Linked DNA regions of Lujinxingia sediminis. The protein of the gene in region 1 interacts with the protein of each later gene in a pairwise test. Links are inferred from orthologs where the notes say so. Each region holds a gene or a part of one and is shown on either strand. Other genes may lie near its edges.

What was found.
Region 2: the proteins of EA187_RS05535 (region 1) and EA187_RS07810 interact in binary tests that used the Escherichia coli proteins (3 or more experiments, as listed by UniProt). The link is inferred for Lujinxingia sediminis from one-to-one orthologs.

Annotation. Positions count from the first base shown.
Region 1 is NZ_SADD01000001.1:1,367,388-1,374,650, forward strand. The notes cover bases 1,750-4,535. They hold EA187_RS05535 (citrate synthase), read right to left. Parts: upstream 3,883-4,535; coding sequence 2,617-3,882; downstream 1,750-2,616. Other genes in these bases: EA187_RS05530 (acyl-CoA carboxylase subunit beta), read left to right, coding at 1,750-2,400; EA187_RS05540 (glycosyltransferase family 39 protein), read right to left, coding at 4,087-4,535. In the rest of the region: glycogen synthase GlgA, read left to right, coding at 1-714; more of EA187_RS05530, read left to right, coding at 850-1,749; more of EA187_RS05540, read right to left, coding at 4,536-6,384; EA187_RS05545 (lytic transglycosylase domain-containing protein), read left to right, coding at 6,669-7,263.
Region 2 is NZ_SADD01000002.1:571,557-578,962, reverse strand. What follows is about bases 4,478-7,406. They hold EA187_RS07810 (YegS/Rv2252/BmrU family lipid kinase), read left to right. Parts: upstream 4,478-5,435; coding sequence 5,436-6,377; downstream 6,378-7,406. Other genes in these bases: EA187_RS07795 (SDR family NAD(P)-dependent oxidoreductase), read left to right, coding at 7,106-7,406; EA187_RS07800 (hypothetical protein), read left to right, coding at 6,889-7,119; EA187_RS07805 (histidine triad nucleotide-binding protein), read left to right, coding at 6,523-6,870; EA187_RS07815 (carboxypeptidase-like regulatory domain-containing protein), read right to left, coding at 4,478-5,295. In the rest of the region: EA187_RS07830 (1-acyl-sn-glycerol-3-phosphate acyltransferase), read left to right, coding at 1-684; EA187_RS07825 (hypothetical protein), read right to left, coding at 1,091-1,894; EA187_RS20945 (hypothetical protein), read right to left, coding at 1,976-2,434; more of EA187_RS07815, read right to left, coding at 2,704-4,477. UniProt on the Escherichia coli protein: In vitro phosphorylates phosphatidylglycerol but not diacylglycerol; the in vivo substrate is unknown.

The DNA.
Region 1 (7,263 bases):
GGTGCCGACTACGGCGTCTGGTCGCCCGACGTCGACCGATTCATTGAGGTGCGCTACACCGTTGAAACCCTCAACGGCAAACGCCAGAACAAAGCCCACCTTCAGCACAGCCTGGGCCTTCCCGTACGCCCCACCCTGCCACTGGTCGGCATGGTCAGCCGCCTCACCGAGCAAAAGGGTGTCGACCTTGTGGTGCCGGCCATTCGCTCCTTGCTCTCCGAGCTCAAAGACGAGCGCGACGGCTTCCAGCTCGTGATTCTCGGCGATGGCCCTGACAAGGTTCTGAAAGAGCTCCAACAACTTGAAGAGGAGTTCCCTCGCCGTGCCCGCATCCTGGGCGGTCACGACGAGGCGATGGCCCACCGCATTCAAGCCAGCGCCGACATGCTGCTCGTGCCCAGCCGCTTTGAGCCCTGCGGGCTCACGCAGATCTACGCGATGCGCTATGGCACCGTGCCCGTCGTTCACGCCACCGGCGGACTGGCCGACACGGTCACCGATCTTCGGGAAGACCCTGAAAACGGCACCGGCTTTGTCTTTACCGAGCACAGCGCCGACGCGCTGGCCGGCGCCATCGAGCGCGCAGGCTCGGCCTACCGAAACTTCCGAAAGTGGCGCCCCCTGATGGTGCGCGACATGGCTCGCGACTTCTCCTGGCGGGAGTCCGCAATTCGCTACGAAGAACTCTTCCTCGACACGCTCAACGCCGACTGACGTCATTTACAGGCTCCGACTCGCCAGCATCTTCTCGCTCAACCCTTCTTCGGTCTGAGCGCGAGCGGAGCCCCCCCCTCCCATCGAATCAACTCGCGGCATCTGTCCACGTCTCTCTGATCCGAGGTTGTGCCCATGACCACCAAGTCCAACGCCGAACGTCTCCAGGAGCTTAACGACGCCGCCGAGCTCGGTGGCGGCCAGGCCCGCATCGATCGCCAGCACGAAGCCGGCAAGCTCACCGCGCGCGAGCGCATCGACCTGCTCCTCGACGCCGGCACCTTCGTGGAGCTCGACAAGTTCGTCACCAATCGCTGCAACGACTTCGGCATGGCCGACCAGAAGATCCCCGGCGACGGCGTGGTCACAGGCTACGGTAAGGTCGACGGTCGCCTGGTCTACGTCTTCGCCCAGGACTTCACCGTCTTTGGCGGAAGCTTAAGCGGCGCCTACGCCGAGAAGATCTGCAAGGTCATGGATCTCGCCACAAAGTGTGGCGCACCGGTTATCGGGCTTAACGACTCCGGCGGGGCGCGCATCCAGGAGGGTGTGGCGAGCCTCGCTGGTTACGCCGACATCTTCTACCGCAACGTGCGTGCCAGCGGCGTCGTCCCGCAGATCTCGGCGATTATGGGGCCCTGCGCCGGCGGCGCAGTCTACAGCCCGGCCATCACCGACTTTATCTTCATGGTGCAGGACACCTCCTACATGTTCATCACCGGCCCGGAGGTCGTGAAAACGGTCACCAGCCAGGAGGTTACCAAGCAGGAGCTGGGCGGCGCACACGTGCACAGTGAGACCAGCGGCGTCTCCCACTTTGAGACCCAGACCGAGGAGGAGTGCATCGCCAAGATCCGCGAGCTCCTCTCCTTTGTGCCCTCCAACAACGCCGAAGACGCGCCCTTCGTGCCGACCGATGACGCGTTTGACCGCCGCGACGCCGCACTCGACGCCCTGGTGCCGGAGAATCCGTCGAAGCCCTACGACATCAAAGAGCTCATCGGGCATGTCGTCGATGACGGCTATTTCTTTGAAGTTCAGGAGGCTTTTGCCCGCAACATGGTCGTGGGCTTCGCCCGCCTGGGCGGCCGTTCGGTGGGTATTGTCGCCAACCAGCCCGCTCACCTGGCCGGCTGCCTGGACATCAATGCCAGCCTCAAAGGCGCGCGTTTTGTGCGCTTCTGCGACGCCTTTAACATCCCCATCGTGACGCTGGTGGACGTGCCAGGCTTCCTCCCCGGCGTCGACCAGGAGTACGGCGGCATCATCAAACACGGCGCGAAGCTCCTCTTCGCATACGCGGAAGCCACTGTGCCCAAAGTCACGCTGATCACCCGCAAGGCCTACGGCGGCGCCTACGACGTGATGAGCTCCAAGCATATCGGCGCCGACATCAACTTCGCCTACCCCACCGGCGAGATCGCCGTGATGGGACCGGACGGCGCGGTGAACATTATCTTCCGCAAAGAGCTCGCTGAGGCCGACGACCCCGTCGCCCGCAAAGACGAGCTCGTCGCCGAGTACCGCGAGACCTTTGCCAACCCCTTCAAGGCCGCGGAGCTCGGGTACATCGACGAGATCATCTTCCCCCGCGACACCCGTCCGCGCCTGATTCAAGCCCTGGAGATGCTTGAGAACAAGCGCGCGGAGAACCTGCCCCGTAAGCACGGCAACATTCCGCTCTAAGCCTTTCCATCAGGCAATCAGCAAAGCCGCGACTCTTCACAGGGTCGCGGTTTTTTTTGTTGCTCCATGAAACGAGCCGGGCTTCGGCGCATCCATTTTTCGGCATGCGATGAAGGCTCCTATGTGGCGGCACAACGCCCGATCCATGGCCGAAAAAAACGGGCCCCGATGGTTCGGGGCCCGTTCGTGTGTTTCTACACCTGAATCACCGGCGACTTAGCGCTCGGAGATCGGAGTGACGGCGCGCTCGGTGGCGCCGGTGTAGATCTGACGCGGGCGGTGAATGCGACCGGTCGGGTCATTGCGCATCTCGTGCCACTGCGCGATCCAGCCCGGCACGCGACCCAGGGCGAACATCACGGTGAACATCTCGGTGGGGATGTTCAGCGCGCGGTAGATGATGCCGCTGTAGAAGTCGACGTTGGGGTAGAGCTTACGCTTGACGAAGAACTCGTCTTCGAGCGCGACCTTCTCGAGCTTCTTGGCGATGTCGAGGAGGGGATCGTCAACGCCCAGCGAGTCAAGCACGTCGTCGCAAGCCGCCTTAAGGATCTTGGCGCGGGGGTCGAAGTTCTTGTAGACGCGGTGGCCAAAGCCCATCAGGCGGAAGCCCGACTCTTTGTCTTTGGCCAGACCGACGTACTTCTCAAAGTCGCCGCCGTCGTTCTGGATCTCTTCGAGCATCTCGAGCACGGCCTGGTTGGCACCACCGTGCAAGGGGCCGGAGAGCGCGCCGACACCGGCCGAGATCGAGGCATAGAGCGAGGCGTGGGCGCTGCCCACCATGCGCACCGTCGAGGCGCTGCAGTTCTGCTCGTGGTCGGCGTGAAGGATCAAGAGCTTGTTGAGCGCCTGCTCAACCGCCGAGTTGATCTTCGGCTCACCGGTGGGCTCGCCCCACATCTGGTGGAGGAACTGACCGGAGTAGCTCAGGCCCCTGGCCGGGTAAACGTAGGGAAGACCACGGCGGTAGCGGTAGATGTAGGCTGCAAGCGAGTTCATCCCGGCGATGATACGCAGGATGTCTTCCTCAGAGTCGCCGGTGGTCTCCACAAAGGAACCGAACGAAGCCATCACAGCGCCCAGCATCGCCATCGGGTGCGCGGTGCGCGGGAAGCCCGAGAGGATCGTCTTCACGCCCTCATCGACGATGGCGTACTCCTCCAGACGCGCGGTGAAGCTCTTGAGCTGGTCGGCAGTGGGAAGCTCACCCCAGATCACCAGATAGGCGACCTCTTCAAAGGAGACCTTCTCAGCAAGCTCCTCAATGGAGTAGCCGCGGTAGCGAAGGATGCCCTTCTCGCCATCGATAAACGTGATCTCGCTCTTGCAAGAACCCGTGTTGCCGTAGCCGCTGTCCAGGGTCACTGCCCCGGTGGTGCCCCGCAGCTTGGCGATCTCGATCGCGACCTCACCTTCACTGCCCACGAAGGTGGGAAGTTCGTACTCGTTGCCATTCAGGGTCAACTTCGCTGTGCTCATTGACTATCTCCGTCGAAGACTTTGTCACTAAAACCAACAGTTATGCTTGCTTGCGCGGGCCCAAGGGTAGGGACCGATTTTGGGTGCGCCAGGGCGCGCAGAGCGTAACAGCAATGCCCCCGATTGGGAAGGCGCCCTAAGCCGTTGAGAACATTACCATCGCCGCGATTAACGCCGCGCGTCACGTTTGAAAATTCGGGCGACTTAACGCTCCGCGTCACTCTTCTTCTCGGCATCGTCCACGCGCGCCGGGTCATCGGGCGCGCAGGGGACCTTGGCCAGCACAAACTTCAGATTCTCGTTGTGCACAAGGCAGGCCTGGCCTTTCCAGCGTTCGGGGAGCTTTCGCTGAAACTCCCCGCGGTAGCGCACGTTCTGCATGATCGCGTAGATCGGTCCTTCCGTCTGCTCTTTTTTATACTTCTCCCAGTCCTCATCGCTGCGAATGGGAATGACCAGGTTGTGGGTGTGGTAGACCTCGCCACGCCAGTTGAGGCGATAGGCGATCACCGGCTCCTCACAGTACGTCTTGCGGGTATCGGCCCCGGGTGGAGCTTCCACCTCGGTGCAGAGATCGTAGTAGCGGTCCCATAGCTGCTTCTGGCTCATCGTCGAGCTGATGGTCGGCATGTAGATGTTCAGGCAGAAAAACGCCATCGCAAGTGCTCCGACCCCGGTAACGCCCAGCGCCACTCTGCGCACGCGTTCGCCGCGGGCAAGCCCCATCCCCAGCGCACCCAGCACGCAGAGGGTCACAATGGGTTTGAGCCAGGTCTGGAAGTACGGGTCCCACGCCCCGTGGTTCCATTCGCGCTCGTAGCGGTAGGAGAAGAGGTTTTTGATCTGCTGCGGGTCGAGCACAAACTCCACAGCGATCACCGCCGCGATCACCGCGCCCACTCCAAAGAGCGCCCCCCCCAGGGGAAGGTCGCCGTCGAGCAGATCATCGATCGCCAACGCCACCAGCATCGCCAGCGCCGGCACCACCGGAAAGATGTAGTGGTGGAACTTCGTGCTCGAGAGCGTAAAGAGCGTAAAGGCCACCAGCGCCCACATCAGCAACATCAGGCTTGCGCGGCCCTCGTCGCTGTTAAGCCGCACCTTATGGCCGCCGAAGAAACGGGCGATCGCCGCCGGCACAAAGCCCACCCAGGGAAAGAGCCCGTAACCCAGCCAACGCAAAAAGTGCTCAAAAGAGCCGGTGGTCAGCTGGTGTACGCCACTTGTAAGGCGCTTAAAGTGATCGTGCACAAAGAAGCGGTTCCAGAAGCCCGGGTGGTGCCGAATCAGCATCGCGGCGTACCAGGGGAAAGCCACCGCGATAAACACCAGCACGCCGCGCCAGAACTCTACCCGCTTCATCAGCGACCATTCCCGCGTGATCAAAATGTAGAGGAAGAGCACCGCGCCGGGCAGCATAAAGCCCAGCAACCCCTTGGCCAGCGTCGCAAGCCCGATGAAGGCATAGAAGGTGAGCATGTAGATGCGACCGCGATGCACCGTGGGTCGCTCCAGCGTCAGGTAGAGAACGCCGAGCACGCACGAGGCGTAGAGGGCGGCCTGGGTGGGGCCCCAGACAAACCATCCCAGCAACGCGCGAGGGCGATCTGCAGCGGTAATCAGCACGCCGAGCAGAGTCGCAAAGAGCGGCGCCCAGGTCAGCAGCACCCCGGCCAGCGCGATCTTCTTGCGGCGAGTGTGGTTCCAGACGAGCCCGGCGACGATCAGGAGGGCGCTGAGGATGAAGATCACACCGAAGACGATCACCACCAGGTTGACCGAATCGCCCAACGCGTCCATCAGCGCGTTCTTCGGGCCTCGCCAACGCGAGAGGCCGATGAGCACAAGCGATATCTGCGGGATGGTCAGCACGCCGATCCAACCCAGGCCCAGCGCATAGGTGAACTTGCTGGCCAGCATATCGCGATCTTTACCAAAGGCCCCCATCATAAAGAAGCACATGCCCACCGTCATCATGCCCACAAAAGGCATGTCGGTCTGGGCCTGCCGCCCGAGCATAAACCAGAAGGGGGAGCTTGCGAGCACCAGCGCCATCAACCCGCCGGCACGGCGCTTAAAGACCGTCGCCCCGAAGGCATAGACCGACATGATGCCCAGCGCGCCGATCAGCGCCACCCCCAGACGCACGGCAAACGCGTTGACGCCGAAGATCTCCATACCGATCGCCATCATCCACATCAGGAGGATCGGCTTGGAGTAGAAGTAGGAGCCCTCGGTGCCCCCCTTGGAGTCGACCCAGTGGCTTCCCCACCAGGTGCTGATCCAGTCGTTGCGCTCGGTGATCTGGCGGCCCACTTCGCCGTAGTGCGTCTCCCAGGGGTCCCAGAGTCCGAAGCTGCCGACAAAGGGCAGCACGACGGCCAGGGCCAGAAGAAAGACCCAGCCATGGGTTTTCAAAAAGTCGGTCGGGCGTTGTACAAAGCCATCGAGCTCTCGCCACCACATGCGGGCGGGGGTGGCGTCGGGGGCGCTCTCACTCATCGGTGTGTCCGTCGCTGATTTGCATTGCAAGAAGCGCCCCCATTTTCGCCGGGCGCGAAGCCTGCGGAGTGTAGGGAAGCGCGCAAGGCGGTGTCAATCACGCCCGTTCGCAGGCTTGAGTCCGTCGGGTTTCGCCCGGTTCACAGCGAGATTGGCGCGCCTCGGGCTTTTCTTGCCCGGGAGGAGAAGCTGTCCTCTAATGCATGCCGTGTACGTGGGCATCGGTTTGCGACACGGCGACTGCTTCAAAGGGATTTCCCGGGTCTTAGCTACGGAGTGAAAGAATGGTCGGTCGATATCTTGCAGCGATGAGCGCCGCAGCGATGCTGGTGTTCGGCGCCTCTACGGCCGCCGCTCAGCTCTACTCTTACGAAACTCCCAGTGGCGAGGTGCTGATCACCAGTGAACGTCACCCGGAGTATAAGTTGCTCGAAGTGCTCAGTGAGGGGCCCTCCGCACGACCACAGCCCCGGCCGTCTTCCGCCTCATCACGTGCAACACCATCGACCGCACAGCCCACGGCCGACCCGCAGCTCTCCCGGGCCCGGGAGGACGCCCGCCGTGGTCTTCCCGGCTCGTTTAATGCGCGCGAGGCTTACTTCGACGACCTGATCGAAGAAGCCGCCCTGGCCTACGACTTGCCCTTTGGTTTCATTAAAGCGGTCATTCGCGTGGAGAGCGCCTTTCAACCCCACGTGGTCAGCCACGCCGGCGCCATGGGTTTGATGCAGTTGATGCCGCGCACCGCCGAGTCGCTCGGCGTGAGCAACGCCTTTGACGCTCGACAGAACGTCTTTGGAGGCGCAAAGTTCCTGCGCATCTTGATCGAGCGCTACGATGGGGATATCAACCTGATCCTCGCCGCCTACAACGCGGGCG
Region 2 (7,406 bases), on another replicon or contig:
GGCAAGGGGCGCTACCTGCTGGAGAATGATGAGTTCAATCAGCTCTCGGCGATCACGCGTTTTGTGATGAATACGATGAAGATGGATTCCACCACGATCCTGCGTTTTGGCGAGCCGCTGGATACCTTTGGCAATCGGGTGCGGGTCGACGGGGAGAGCTACGATAGCCGGGGGCGGCGCGTGAATCGCATCGATTATGTGCGTTCGGCGCGCACTGGCGAGGTGGTTGAAGACGCTGCCCGCGACCGCCAGTACACCCGCCATACCGGTGAGCGCATCGCGCAGGCCTTTCTTGAGCATACGGTATTGATGCCCACGCAGGTGGTGAGCTGGGTGCTTTTCGATCGTCTGCAGCGGCGATTTCCGGGCTGGGATGTTTACCGGCTGGTGCGTTTTGGGGCCGAGGAGATTTTGCCCTGGGAGGAGGTCCACGCCGGGGTGGAAGATGCGCTCGCTCGCCTCAAGACTCTGGAGCGCAGTGGCAAGGTGCAGCTCTCACCCTTTTTGCACGAGGCCGCGCCCGACCGGGTGGTCTACGAGGGGCTGGAGTATCTGCGCATGTACCACGTGCCCGAGGTGGTCAAGACCTGGGCTGACGGGGTGATGTTGCAGAAGCTTGAGGTCATCTACTTTTACGGCAACCGGGTGCGTCCTTTTGAGGATGCGATGCGCGCGCTGCCCTGAGCTATGCCATGAATGATATCCGGGGGGATGGGGTGCCAGGCGTTCGAACATGGCGAGAAGATCGGGTGCCAGGCGTCCGAACATGGGCGTGGATCAGATGCAGAAGATCGGGTGCCAGGCGTCCGAGAAGATCGGGTGCCAGGCGTCCGAACATGGGCGCAGAGCAGATGCAGAAGATCGGGTGCCAGGCGTTCGAGAAGCTCGGGTGCCAGGCGTCCGAACATGGGCGCAGAGCAGATGCAGAAGATCGGGTGCCAGGCGTCCGAACATGCAAAAAGGCCTGACGCCCGGCCAAGAACTCCAAAACCCGCCACAGGATGGGCCTGGGCGGGTTCATGGAGTGCGGGCTGCAGGGTTCAGGCGCGCTGTGGCGCCTTAGCTTTTTGCGGCAGTGATGGGTGAGGCATCACTGGGGCAGGATGTGGCCGACCAGCTCGTTGTCGCATTGCGGAGCGGAGGGCCAGGGGTTGGGGGGAGGCGGCGGACAAACTTGTCCGATAGGGCAGGGGGTTAAGATGATGGTGTGATTAACGCATCCACAATGGCCATTACACATACGCGCGCGAGTTTGCCTGTTACATGTGTTGTTGCAGCTATCGACGTGCTTCTGGTTGGCGTAGCATTTGCTTCTAAACGAGAGCGTCCCTGGACGTACGTCGCAAAAATCGTTGGTCACGCGGTAGATGGGCTGAGCACCGTCGACCGCCGCGACATCGACAGACCCCTCGGCGAGCATGCCGGCGGTGATGGAAGCCGCCTCGTCGCGGGGGACGAAGTCCAACAAATTGAAGCCGGCGAGTTCGGCGGCGACGTCGGCCACCGCGGCGCTGTTGGCACGCGCGGCGTAGGGCACCGAGCCCACAGCCATGCGGGGGCTCATTTCGCTGTCGGTGCCGACCTTGACGCCCAGGCTCAGCTCGGAGAATTGCGCAAAAAGTTCGGCGTCGAGGCTCTCGACCGAGCCGACGTAGTGAGTGAAGGCGCCGTTGTCGATGTTCACCGTGGCAAGCTCGGTGAAGACGTCGTTTTCAGACGCATCGTAGAGGCGAAAGCGGATGTCGAGTTCGCCGTCGATGGGAGCGCCATCGGCGTCGGTGAGGTAGCCCTGAACCGGGTAGAGCGCGGGCGTTTCAGCAAGCGCGGAGGGCAGCGCAAGGGCGGTGGCGGCCAGGGCGGTGGCGAGGCCGGTGAGCAGTCTGGAAGTGTTCATGTTTTCTCCCCTGAGTTGAGTTTTGTCTGGAAGGTACAGATAGGTCTGGGTCAGAGCGTTGGGGGCGTTCATCCATCCGTATTAGTTGCCGGCACCTACGGCCGGTCGAGCTTTGTAGCTGGAACTCTCTGCGGGAGCTGCGGTCGGAGCGCCGAGGTTGAGGCGCAGCTGGTAGCTCTCCGAGCTGGCGCTCTGGGCGCCGGCGCTCTGTTGCACGATCGAGCCCACGGGCGCTGCTGGCTCGGGGGTGTTTCCGGCATCGTCTTCAGGACCGGGATTGTTTCCGGCGTCGTCTTCAGGGCCGGGATTGTTTCCGGTGTCATCTTCAGGACCGGGATTGTTTCCGGTGTCGTCTTCGGGACCGGGATTGTTTCCGGTGTCGTCTTCGGGACCGGGATTGTTTCCGGTATCCTCGCCGACCTGGTTATCGGGGGTAGGCTGAGTGTTGGTGGGATCGGTGGTGTTACAGGCCGTGGCCATGAGCAATGCGCTCAAAAGCAGCGCGAACCAGCTGGCTTTTGGGCCAAAGTTGTAGCGCATGGAGACTCCTTTGAAGGGGGCGGAATCAGCATTATGGAACGAAGTGGGGATACCAAAGCATAAGCGGGAACGGGGATCAAACCCGAAACTGACTCCCCAGTCAGAAGCGCCTTTCGGGGGCTTCGTGCTGGTGAGCACGTGTTACATTGCGTCAATGGAAGGGACGTTAAGCAAAGCAGGCGCAAAAATCAAAGGGTGATTTTTGCGCCTGCCGGGGGTTTCGCGGGGTGTCCTGTAAAAACGCATGACACCGCGTTATGTGAACACGATCAGGGCATGGTGACCGTGACGTTGGTGGTCAGATCGGCGTTGACCACGATGTCGTGGGTGTGGGTGAGCTCGAAGGTTCCGGTGGTGGAGCTTTCGATGTAGACGCCCACTTCCCACTCACCGGCCGGCACGTTCTGCAGGTTGAAGGTGCCACTGGCGGTGGTGTGCATCGCGGGCACTGTGCTGTTGATAAGCCCGCGGTTGAGCGAGATGGTGGCGTTTGCCACAGGCTGCCCGCTGCTGTCGGTGACAATGCCGCTGACCGAGCCTTTGCCGGGATCCTCGCCGATGCGCAGCACGTAGGTGGAGGCGGTCCGGTTGAGGTAGCCCATGGTGTCAACCGAAACCAGATGGAAGGCCCAGATGCCCGGATCGAGGTCGGCCAGCAGGATCTGCTTCTGGGTGACCGGGAGGGCGAGATCGTCGTGGGTGGGGATGGTGTCACCAAAACGATCGATGACGTAGCGGTAGCCGGTGAAGTTGCTGTCGTCGTGGCGATCGGTCCAGCGGATGAAGGCGTCGTCGTTGGTGTAGAAGTTGGCGGAGTTGGAGTGAGTGTCGCTGGAGAGGGTGGGGGGCCCGTCGGTCAGGCGCACGGTGAAGTGAGTGGGCGACTCACCGACTTCAAAGCCGCTGTCGACCGAGGTGACGTGCAGGTAGTTGCGTCCAGCGTCGACGTCGTCGCGGGTGTAGGTGATGACATCCTGGTCGGTGAATTGACCGTTGGAGGGCTCCACCAGGGTGTAGGGGTTGCGATCGACGCGGTGGTAGTAGCCCTGCAGGCCGGGGAAGGGGCGCTCCCAGCTCAGCGCGATGGTGTCAAAGTCGTCGTTATAGACACGATCGCTGACCGGGTGCGTGGAACTGAAAAGCTGGAGCGGCGGCAGGATGTCTTGCGTGAGGACGCCGGTGACGGTGCCGGTGATCTCGATGGCGTCGCCGTAGAAGAGCTTGAGGCGGCCCTCACCTCCGTGGCCCGCGCCGTTGTCGGTGATACCACCGGCGGCGCTGATGGTGCCGGAGACCGTCAGGTCGTTGGCGGCCAGACGAATGCCACCGCCGGAGCCTGCGCCGCCCTGGTAGGCGGCGCCGTCCAGAACATCCTGGCCGTCGGCGCGCAGGCTGCCTTCAATGAGGATGGTGTTGGCCTCCAGACTCAAGCGGCCGCCGCCCAGGCCGCCGGGGGTGCCGTTGTTGCCGTATCCTTTTCCTCCGGGGCTGCCGGCGCTGACATCGGAGTTGGGTTCCACTCCGTGAATTGAGCCGCCGGAGCGGCAGGTCTGCGCCTGGCCGCGGGTGCCGTAGCCCCCGCCGGTGCCATCGGTGTACACGTAGGTGGGGTAGGCGCAGTAGACACCATCAACACCTCTGCCGGCGGCGGTTTGGCCGGTGGGTGCGAGGACGATGGAGCCGCCCAGTTCCACATGAATGGAGCTTGCGCGGATGGTCAGGTCACCGGTGGGGCTGGTGACCGTGACGCCGGGGCGCACGATGAAGGGGCCGTCGACGAGTACGAGTCCGTCGAGGTTGATGTCGGTGCTAATGTCGAGTTCATCAAGTGCGCAGGTTGCGGCGGTGATGTCGCAGCTGCCAGCGCAGGTTTCGGCAACTTCCCAGGCGGTGCCAGAGCTGTTGCAGGTTTCGATGTTCTGGCCGTTGCAGCGCCGCTGACCGGGCTCACAGGCGCCGGTGCAAAGACCCGCGTTGCAGCTCACAGCACAGGTGGCCACGTGAAGGTAGGCGGTGCCAGTGGCGTTGCAGAGCTCGGCGACCTGGCCGTTGCAGCGGCGAACGCCGGGCTGGCATGCAACCTCATCGTCGCACTGGCCGGCCGAACAGCTCAGGGGGCAGGACTGGCTGGGAGTCCACGCGCCACTCTGGCAGGTCTCCACGCTTGTGGCGTCGGCCGAGCAGCGTTCCTCGCCATCGGTGCAGCCGATGCAGATGCCTTCGTCGCAGGTGAGGTTTTCGCCGCAGGACTCGGTGGCAGACCAGTCCAGGCATCCGGTGCTCTGTTGCTCGCAGGCCTGAAAGGCGCCGTCGCCGTCGCAGCGAAGTTCGCCATCGGTGCAGGCATCTTCGCAGCTCGACTGGCATTGGCCGCCGGAGCAGATCAGGTCGCCTTCGCAGGATTGAACATCGGACCACTCCGGACAGCCATCGATGTTCTCGATGCAGGTGCGCACGCCTTCGCCGGCGCACTCGCTGGCGTCGACCTCGCAGATCTCCTCGCAGCCTGCGGCGCAGCGCCCGCCGGTGCAAACTTCGTCAGTCTGGCAGACCACCGGGTCGGCCCACTGTGCGCAGCCCTGAAGGCTCACGCAGTTTTGCGCGCCTTCGTCGGTGCAGCGTGAGGTGCCCGGGGTGCAGACGTCGCAATTGTCGGCGTCGCCGGGATCTTCGGCGTCACCGGTGTCTTCGGTGTCTTCGGGATCATCGGCGTCGGTGCCCACATCGGTGAGACCGCCTGTGTCCGGGGTGTTGGCTCCGCCTGTCTCGGAGCCACACGCACCCAGGGTAAGGCTCAGTGTGATGATCATCAGGCTCGCGAGCATGTGCCGGCGAACACGTCGTAAAAGCGCTCGGTTCATCCTATCCTCCGGAGGCGTCGCGGGTGATGCGACGACAAAATCACTTTGAAAGTTGAGTGCAGCGCGAAGGTTAGAGCGTGACGAGCAGCATTTCAATACGTGCGTCGGCGCGACGCTCTGAACTCTTGATGAGGTTCGCGATGATCCAAAAAGAAGCGGCGATCTACATGGTGCTTAACCCGAGCTCGGCGGCCGATGATGCGTTGCGTGAGCTTGTGGGGGAGCTTCGCCAGAAGGGCTACCGGGTGTGCCCGCGCTGCACCTGGGAGGAGGGTGACGGTGCGCGCGCGGTGAGGGAGGCTGCCGAAGACGGGGCAGAGTTGGTGGTGGCCTGCGGCGGCGACGGCACGTTGCATGAGGTGGCCAACGCGCTGATGGCGCTCGATGAGGCGCAGCGCCCGGCGATGGCCGGGCTTCCCTACGGCACCGGCAACGACTTTTTAGGCGCGTTGGGGGTCGACCCAAAAGAGAGCCCCGCGCAGCTGGCCGGGTGGCTTGATGAAGCGCCCTGGCCGGTGGATGTGGGGCGCATCAACGATCGTCATTTTATCAACATGGCGACTGCCGGGGCGGGCGCGACGGTCACCGCCGAGACCTCCCGTGGCTTTAAAGATGTGGCCGGAAGTCTGGCCTATTTTGTCAAAGCCATTCCCGCTGCTTTTGATCTGCCGGTGCATCATCTTAACGCCCGCGCTCCCGGGTTGGAGTGGGAGGGGGATGCGGCGTTTATCTTTGTGGGAAACGGCCCGCAGTCCGGCGGCGGCTGGAGCTTTTGCCCGGCGGCCCGGGTCGACGATGGCCTGCTCGATCTGGTGATCGTGCCGGCGATGGGGCTTAGCGAGATGGTTCGGCAGATGCGCGAGCTGGTCAGTCAGCCCGAGGCCACCGACTGCCACGACATCGTCTACCGCCGGGTCAAAGAGGCGCATCTTCGCTTTGAGGAGGAGGTGCCGCTGAACCTCGATGGGGAGAGTTTTCCCGGTCGGGAGTTTGCGTTTTCGGTGCGGCCCGGCGCGCTCGCGTTTCTGGGGCCGCGTCCTCCCCGCGTCACTGCGGAGGAGGAGCAGGGGGACGAGGGTTAGGCCCGAGCCTGCGAAGTTGAAACAACGTGTGAACCGGTTTGGCAAAGGGCTGCGGCGAGCCTATGGTTTTGCGACACCTGGGAACATGTGTGCAGGGTTCGGGGGATATGAGTCCGAATGAAATCTGAATACGTCAGGAGATGATGTGAGCAACGAGACGATCTTTTCGAAAATCATTCGCGGGGAGCTTCCCTGCGATAAGGTCTACGAGACCGACGATGTGCTGGCATTTCGGGATATCAACCCGGCCGCGCCGGTGCATGTGCTGGTGATCCCCAAAAAGCCCATCGTCAACGTGGGGCAGGCCGACGAAGACGATGCGCTTTTGCTGGGCACGTTGATGTTGGCGGCCAAAGAAGTCGCGCGCATCGAGGGGTTGGAGGAGAGCGGCTTTCGGCTGGTGGTCAACAACGGGGCGGAAGTCGGTCAGACGGTCTTTCATCTGCACGTGCATGTGCTGGGCGGGCGTGCGTTCTCCTGGCCTCCGGGCTGAGTCTGGCGAGCAGGTAGGATGACGATGCAGCGTTGGGGGGGCGTGTGTCGTCCGGCTCCGGGGCAGGACATGGGCGAGGTGGACGTGCGCCTGATGATGGTGTGTGAGGTGATGGTCCAGACCGCCGGGGCGGGCGCGTTGGCACGGGGGCTGCTGGCGAGCACCTGGCGTCGCGGGGCGGTGAGAAGCGATGTTGAAGATGCCTTCTTAGAGCACGGCAATGAGAGGAGTGAAGATGGGTGCGTTTGATGGAAAGGTTGCGTTGATCACCGGCGCCGGCGGTGGGCTGGGGCGCGCGTATGCGCTGGCCCTGGCGAAGGCTGGAGCGGCGGTGGTGGTCAACGATCTGGGCGTGAGCCGCCACGGTGAGGATGAGGGGCAGGCCCTGGCTGAGAAGGTCGTCGACGAGATCAAAGCGCTGGGCGGCAAGGCCGTGGCCGACCGCGGCTCGGTCTCCAGCGCCGACGACGCGCAGGCGATGGTGACCCACGCCATTGAGAGCTTTGGGCGCCTGGACATCGTCATTAATAACGCCG